DNA from 2 places in the Streptomyces sp. NBC_00019 genome. Region 1 is predicted to be linked to the other one. Evidence: riboswitches for the same ligand, from Rfam matches in the RefSeq annotation. Region 1 holds a riboswitch; the other holds the start of a gene.
The links. A riboswitch is a leader RNA that binds a small molecule or an ion and turns the genes downstream of it on or off. The one in region 1 is predicted to bind cobalamin.

Region 1 (3,686 bases):
AACGATTGCCTGGGTAAATGGAAAACTTCTCGCTGATCCTCGCGATTGTGGTAGTAACCGCACTTGCGTTCGATTTCACGAACGGTTTTCACGACACCGCCAACGCGATGGCCACGACCATCTCGACCGGTGCACTCAAGCCCAAGGTCGCGGTGGCCATGTCCGCCGTGCTGAACCTTGTGGGCGCATTTCTCTCCGTGGAGGTCGCCAACACGATCTCCAAGGGTCTCGTCGACGAGAGCGGCATACGTCCCGAGGTCATCTTCGCCGCCCTGGTCGGCGCGATCCTCTGGAACCTGCTGACCTGGCTGGTCGGGCTCCCCTCCAGCTCCTCGCACGCCCTCATGGGCGGTCTGATCGGCGCCACCATCGCCTCGGCGGGCATGGGCGCGGTCCACGGTGACGTCCTGATCACCAAGGTCCTGATCCCGGCGATCGCGGCGCCCATCGTCGCGGGCCTCGCCGCGATGCTCGCGACCCGCCTCTCCTACTCCATGAGCAAGAAGGCCGACGGCAGGGCCGCCGCGAAGGGCTTCCGCGCCGGCCAGATCGCCTCGGCGGGCCTGGTCTCGCTGGCCCACGGCACGAACGACGCGCAGAAGACGATGGGCATCATCACCCTCGCCCTGGTCGCCGGCGGCGCCGTCGCTCCCGACTCCGACCCGCCCACCTGGGTCATCCTCTCCGCGGGTCTCGCCATCGCGCTCGGCACCTACCTCGGCGGCTGGCGCATCATCCGCACGATGGGCAAGGGCCTGACCGACCTCCAGCCGCAGCAGGGCTTCGCCGCCCAGACCAGCGCGGCCACGGTCATCCTGGCCTCCTCGCACCTCGGTTTCTCCCTCTCCACCACGCACTCGGTCTCGGGTGCGGTGATGGGCGCGGGCCTCGGCCGCAAGGGCGGCGTCGTCCGCTGGTCCACGGCGACGCGGATGTTCGTGGCGTGGGGCCTGACCCTGCCGGCCGCGGCCCTGGTGGGCGCACTGGCGGAGTGGGTCACCGGCCTCGGCGACTGGGGCACGGCGGTCGTGGCGGTCTTCCTCATCGCCTCCAGCGCGGCGATCTGGAAGCTCTCGCGACGCGAGGTCATCGACCACACGAACGTCAACGACAGCGACGAGGAGCCAGCCGGCGTGGTGACGACGGCGATCGCCGCGGTCACCCCTCCCCCGGCGGGCACGGTGACCGAGGACCTCACGGCCACGATCCCGGCCCCGACCGCAGCCCCGGAGCCCGCCGCTCCGCCGGCCGCCGTCTGAGCCCGCCGCACCCAGGAACGAAGGAATCACCGACATGAAGATCGACTGGGAAGCGCTGGGCTCCGTCTTCGGCGTCAGCCTCGTGGTCACCGTGGCCCTCGTGGCCCTGTTCACCCTCGGCATCATGGGCCTCTCCCGCCAGGAACGGGCCACCGCACAGGGCGGATCCGCGGCTCTCGCGGTCACCGGCGCGTACGCCTGCTTCGCGGCCTGCGCGGCGGCGGTGACGTACGGGATCTATCTGATCGTCGCCTGACGCGACGAGCGAACACCCCGTGGGGTGCGGGACGGTTCTCCGTCCCGCACCCCACGTTTTTGTCACGTCCGCAACCCCCCGTATGTGGGCCTCAGCACACTCTCCCGTCCCAGGTCAACGGCAAGTTGACGGCCCTTCCGGGCCCATGGTGGACTGCCGGAGCCATGTACGACGGCAGAAGAGGAAGCCGGTGGAAGTCCGGCGCGGTCCCGCCACTGTCACCGGGGTAGGTAGCCCCGGGAGCCAGGAACTCTCGTCGTCGGTCTCGTCGAACCAGGGCGTGGACACCCTGAGTGAGGACATATCGCCATGCTCGCCTGCCGTTTGAGATACCGCACCAGGTCACTGCCCGACGCCACGGCCGGCTGAGCCGATGCGTGCCGATCGCGTCTTCGCGTACGGCGCCGCCACCGGACTTCTCGGTGACCTGCTGCTCGGTGATCCACGCCGGGGGCATCCGGTCGCCGTGTTCGGGCGGGCCGCGGGTGCCGTGGAGCGGGTGTTGTGGCGGGACCACCGGGGTTGGGGGGCCTTGCACACCGCGGTGTGCGCCGGGGGCGCCGTCGTGCTCGGTGCCGTGGCGCAGAAAGCCGTACGTCCCTCCCCCGTCGCCTCCGTCGCGCTGACCGGTATCGCCACCTGGGCCGTCGTGGGCGGCACCTCGCTCGTGCGCGAGGCACGAACCATCGGGCGTGCCCTGGAAGTCGGGGACGTCGAGGCGGCGCGGGAGCGGCTCCCTCATCTGTGCGGGCGGGATCCGCAGGCCCTGGACGCCGACGGGATCGCCCGGGCCGTGGTCGAGTCCGTTGCCGAGAACACCTCCGACGCCGTCGTGGGGGCCCTGGTGTGGGGAGCCGTCGGTGGCGTGCCCGGGCTGCTCGGGTTCCGCGCCGTCAACACCCTTGACGCCATGGTCGGGCACAAGTCGCCGCGTCATCGGCGGTACGGCTGGGCCTCGGCCCGGCTCGACGACGTCGCCGGGTGGCCGGGGGCCCGGCTGACCGCCGTACTGGCCGCTGTCGCCGGGAGCGATCCGCGGGGGGCCGTACGAGCCTGGCGTGCCGACGCCGGCGAGCATCCGAGCCCCAACGCCGGGCCCGTGGAGGCCTCGTTCGCCGGGGCCCTGGGCGTGCGGCTCGGCGGGACCTTGTCGTATGCGGGGCGCGTCGAGCACCGGCCCGTGCTGAACCAGGAGGGGCGTTCCGTGGAGGTCCACGACATCGAGCGGGCCGTACGGCTGTCCCGTCGCGTCGGTCTGCTCGCGCTCGGCGTCAGTGTCGCCGCGCGGGTCGCTCTCAAGGCGCGTGCCTCATGACCGGCGGTGGGCTTCTCGTCGCCGGTACCACCTCCGACGCGGGCAAGAGTGTCGTCACCGCCGGAATCTGCCGGTGGCTGGTACGGCAGGGGGTCAAGGTCGCGCCCTTCAAGGCGCAGAACATGTCCCTCAATTCGTTCGTGACCCGCGAGGGTGCCGAGATCGGGCGGGCTCAGGCCATGCAGGCCCAGGCCTGCCGCGTCGAGCCGACCGCGCTCATGAATCCCGTGCTGCTGAAGCCGGGTGGTGAGCAGAGCAGTCAGGTCGTACTGCTCGGCAAGCCCGTCGGTGAGCTCAGTGCGCGCGGGTATCACGGGGGACGCCAGCAGCAGTTGCTCGGCACCGTGCTGGACTGTCTCGCCGAACTGCGGGGCACGTATGACGCGGTGATCTGCGAGGGGGCCGGCAGTCCCGCCGAGATCAATCTGCGGCGGACCGACATCGTCAACATGGGCATCGCCAGGAACGCCCAACTCCCTGTCCTCGTCGTCGGCGACATCGACCGCGGTGGCGTCTTCGCCTCCTTCTTCGGGACCGTCGCGTTGCTCTCGCCGCAGGACCAGGCCCTCGTCGCCGGGTTCCTCGTGAACAAGTTCCGCGGGGACGTCAGCCTCCTGGAGCCCGGGCTCGACATGCTCCACGGCCTCACCGGCCGGCACACGTACGGTGTGCTGCCCTTCCGGCACGGGCTCGGCATCGACGAGGAGGACGGGCTCCGGGTCTCCCTGCGGGGGACCGTACGGGAGTCGAACACGGCCCCGCCCGTCGGCGAGGACGTGCTGCGGGTCGCCGTCTGCGCGATTCCGCTCATGTCCAACTTCACCGATGTCGACGCCCTCGCCGCCGAACCGGGCGT
Region 2 (3,686 bases), 690 kb from region 1:
GAGGTCCGCTCCGGGTTCATGCTCGGCGGCGAGCACCAGGTCGAGGCAGCGGGCGGCGTCGCGCATCATGCCGCAGTGCCGCCACAGGAACCCGATGGTTCCGGCCATCTCCAGCGCGGCGCGGCTGGCGGGTTCGTCCAGTGCGCGGTCCATGGCGGCCCGCAGGTTGGCGTGCTCGGCGAGGAGCCGCTCGCACCAGGCCACCTGACGGCTGGTGTTCCAGTCGGCGCACGCCTCCCGGGCGAACCGCCGGTAGTGGTCCCGGTGCCGCAGTCGTACGGCGTCCCCCTCGGCCAACTCCCGTAGCCAGTCGGCGCCGTACTCACGCACCGTGTCGAGGAGCCGAAAGCGGTCCAGGTCCGTCGGATGGCGCAGCACGATCGACTGCCGGACCAGGTGCATCAACACGTCCGCGACCCGGTCGGCCCGCAGCGGGCCGCCCGCGCAGACCCAGGTCGCGGCACCGACGGTGAACGTGTCCGCGAACACCGACAGCCGTGCCCACAGCAGGCGCTCCAGCGGGGCGCACAGCTCGTGGCTCCAGCCGATCGTGGTCCGCAGCGTCCAGTGGCGGGGCGGACCGTCCACACTCCGTTCGTCCCGGGTGAGCACGTCGAAGCGGGAGCGCAGCCGGTCGGAGAGCAGCTCATGGAGCTTGTCCAACGAGTACAGCGCCAGCCGGGCGACGGCCAGTTCGATGGCGAGCGGAATGCCGTCGAGGCTGCGGCAGATGTCGGCCACCTGCCGCCGTGCGGTGGCGTCGAGGACGAGGCCCGCGCGCTGGACGAACAGGGTCTCGGCGTCCGTCACCCGCAGCGGGTCGACCTCCAGCGTCCGCTCCCCCGGCAGGTCCAGCGGCTCACGGCTGGTGACGAGGATGTGCAGCCCGGCTGCGCCGGCGAGCAGGTCCGCCACCAGGGCCGCACAGTCCGTCAGCAGGTGCTCGCAGGTGTCGAGGATCAGCAGCAGCCGCTTGTCCGACATCCAGTCGCCGAGAGCTTCGGCCACCGACCCGGCCGACTGGTCGGACAGCCGCACCGCCTCCATGACCGCGAGCGGCACCTGGCCCGCCGCCCGCACCGGCGACAGCTCCACCAGCCACACCCCGTCGGGATACACCGCCCCCACCCGCTCCGCCGCCCGCAGCGCCAACCGCGTCTTGCCCACCCCTCCCACACCGACGAGGGTCACCAGGCGAGTGCCGCCACCGGGCTCCAACTTCTCCGCGAGCCAGCCGAGTTCGTCCTGCCGTCCGACGAAGCCGCGGGGATCGGGCGGCAGGTTCCCGAGGAGAGTCTTCTCGCTGGGCACGGGCAACAGTCTGACCGTGGCGCCCACGCGCCCACGCCGTCCGACCGAACCGGACGGCGTGATCACCTGAAGTGGCCGTGTCGCGCCACTTCACGAACGAACCCGATCAGATCAGTGACCGGATCAAGTCCTCCGCCTCCCCGAGGAGTTCGACCTCCCGTCGGCTCATCGTCGGATTGACCGCCCGCCGGCGCCGCGCCTCCGCCAGTCCGTCGTCGGTCAGGGACGACGCATCGGCGAGCAGCGCGGCCAGCATCGCGCGCGCCGGTTCGGCGAACGTCTCGTCCCCCACAGCGACTTGGGCGAGGATCACCGCCGACATGCCCCAGTCCAGCCCGGGATCGCCCTCCTCGGCGTTGGCCCAGTCGATGACGTAGGGCCCGGCGGGGGTGAGCATGACGTTGTCCGGGTGCAGGTCGAGGTGGACGACACGGCCGGGCAGGGCGTGCAACTGCCGTAGGAGACGGGCCAGTACGACCCCGGCCTCCCGCGCGTCGATCCGTCCGGCGGCGAAGGCCCCCAGCATCGTCGGCCCGTGCAGCCGCTCCATCACCAGCTCGGTGGACGAGCAGTCCTCGACGCGCACCCGCGGCACCGGATACCCGTGCCCGCGCACCCGCTCCATGACGGCCGCCTCGACGAGCGCGTCGCCGTAGGCGTCCCGAGCCCGCCGCAGCACCCACGCCTCGTCGATCTCGTACACGTCCGAGGCCCGCCCCGAGCCGATCAGTCTCCCCGTGATGATCCCCATGCCGGGAACCTACCGGGCCCACAGCCACCCCTCAGGGGCTTTGCTACGGGCCGGTAGAGTGGCCGGGTCGTCATCACACCCGTACGGGGGGAAGCCGGTGCAATTCCGGCGCTGACCCGCAACCGTGAGCCGTCTCCTGCCGGGGGGCGGCGAGCCGGATCGCCCCGTGTCGGTACTTGTGACCGGCTCACGGGCACCGGCAACCGGCCGGTGCGCGGCACCGTCGAGGTATACGGAGCCGAGCCGCCGGGATGTCCCGTGCTGCCTGGCTCCCTTGCAGGGAGAGGCACCCGCCGATCATGAACGTCCGCCGCAGCGCCGCGGTCCTGGCCGCCACCGCAGTGATCGGGACGGCCGCACCGGCCGTCGCCGCGAGTCCTTCTCCGTCGCCGTCGGTGGTGATACCGGAGGGGTTGTACGGGGATGGGGATCCGACGTACGACGGGGTGTGGCGGCAGTCGCTCGCCCTGCTCGCGCAGGACACGGTGGGTGTCGTACCCACCGCCGGGGCGGTGGACTGGCTGACCGGCCAGCAGTGCGCGAACGGCGCCTTCGCCCCCTTCCGCGCCGACACCGCCAAGGCCTGTGCCCCGGGGCTCCTGGTCGACACCAACAGCACGGCCGCCGCCGTCCAGGCCCTGGCCGCGCTCGGCGGGCACGACACCGCGACGGGCAAGGCGGTCACCTGGTTGAAGTCGGTGCAGAACAAGGACGGCGGCTGGGGCTACACCCCGGGCGGGGCCAGCGACGCGAACTCCACGTCCGTGGTCATCGGCGCGCTCACGGCGGCCGGCGAGAAGCCTGCCGCTGTCGTGAAGGACGGCAAGTCCCCCTACGACGCCCTGCTGACGTTCGCCCTGCCCTGCACCGGGGACGGCGAGGGCGCCTTCGCCTACCAGCCGGACAAGAAGGGCAAGCTCGCGGCCAACGCGGACGCGACGGCGGCGGCCGTGGTGGGCGCGCTGGGCAAGGGACTGGCCGGGGCGCCCGAGAAGCCCACCGGCACCGACCTGACCTGCAAGGACGCCACCGACCCGGAGCAGGGCGCGGAGAACGGTGCCGCCTACCTCGTCAAGGCCCTGGCCAAGGACGGGCACCTCACATCGGCGCTGCCCGGCTCCGAGGACCAGCCCGACTACGGCAACACCGCCGATGCGGTCCTCGCCCTCGCGACCGTCGGACAGGGTGACAAGGCGGCCGACAGCGTGCGCTGGCTGGAGGCCAACTTCGAGCAGTGGGCCCAGCAGAGCGGTCCGGCCGCGTACGCGCAGCTGATCCTCGCCGCCGAGGCGGACGCCTTCGACGCACGGGACTTCGGCGGCCAGGACCTGGTGAAGCTGCTCAACGCGACCGGCCCCGCGCCCGAGAAGGTGCCCTCCGCCGCCGAGAGCGCGTCCCCGGGGGCGGACGACCAGGCGGCCGAGAAGGACGACGAGGGCGTCAGCGTCTGGTGGATCGTCGGGGTCGGTCTCGTCGGCGGCATCGGTGTCGGTTTCCTGATCAGCGGCCGCAAGAAGAAGCAGCAGCCGTGATCCGCCGAGCCCTCGCACCGCTGCTGGCCGCGCTGGTCCTCCTGACCGGCGCGACCCAGGCCGCCCACGCCGCCGGCTACCGCTACTGGTCC

Region 2: linked by a shared signal. The riboswitch ahead of OHU89_RS16285 (prenyltransferase/squalene oxidase repeat-containing protein) and the one ahead of OHU89_RS13100 (cobalamin biosynthesis protein) in region 1 are both predicted to bind cobalamin.

The regions. Positions count from the first base shown of each region.
Region 1 is NZ_CP108302.1:2,727,549-2,731,234, forward strand. Features, by position in the region: gene OHU89_RS13090 (anion permease) at 18-1,259, shown strand; gene OHU89_RS13095 (hypothetical protein) at 1,294-1,515, shown strand; cobalamin riboswitch at 1,647-1,789, shown strand; gene OHU89_RS13100 (cobalamin biosynthesis protein) at 1,889-2,830, shown strand; gene OHU89_RS13105 (cobyric acid synthase) at 2,827-3,686, shown strand, end outside.
Region 2 is NZ_CP108302.1:3,415,940-3,419,625, forward strand. Features, by position in the region: gene OHU89_RS16275 (ATP-binding protein) at 1-1,311, opposite strand, end outside; gene OHU89_RS16280 (phosphotransferase) at 1,418-2,062, opposite strand; cobalamin riboswitch at 2,110-2,244, shown strand; gene OHU89_RS16285 (prenyltransferase/squalene oxidase repeat-containing protein) at 2,362-3,594, shown strand; gene OHU89_RS16290 (SCO2322 family protein) at 3,591-3,686, shown strand, end outside.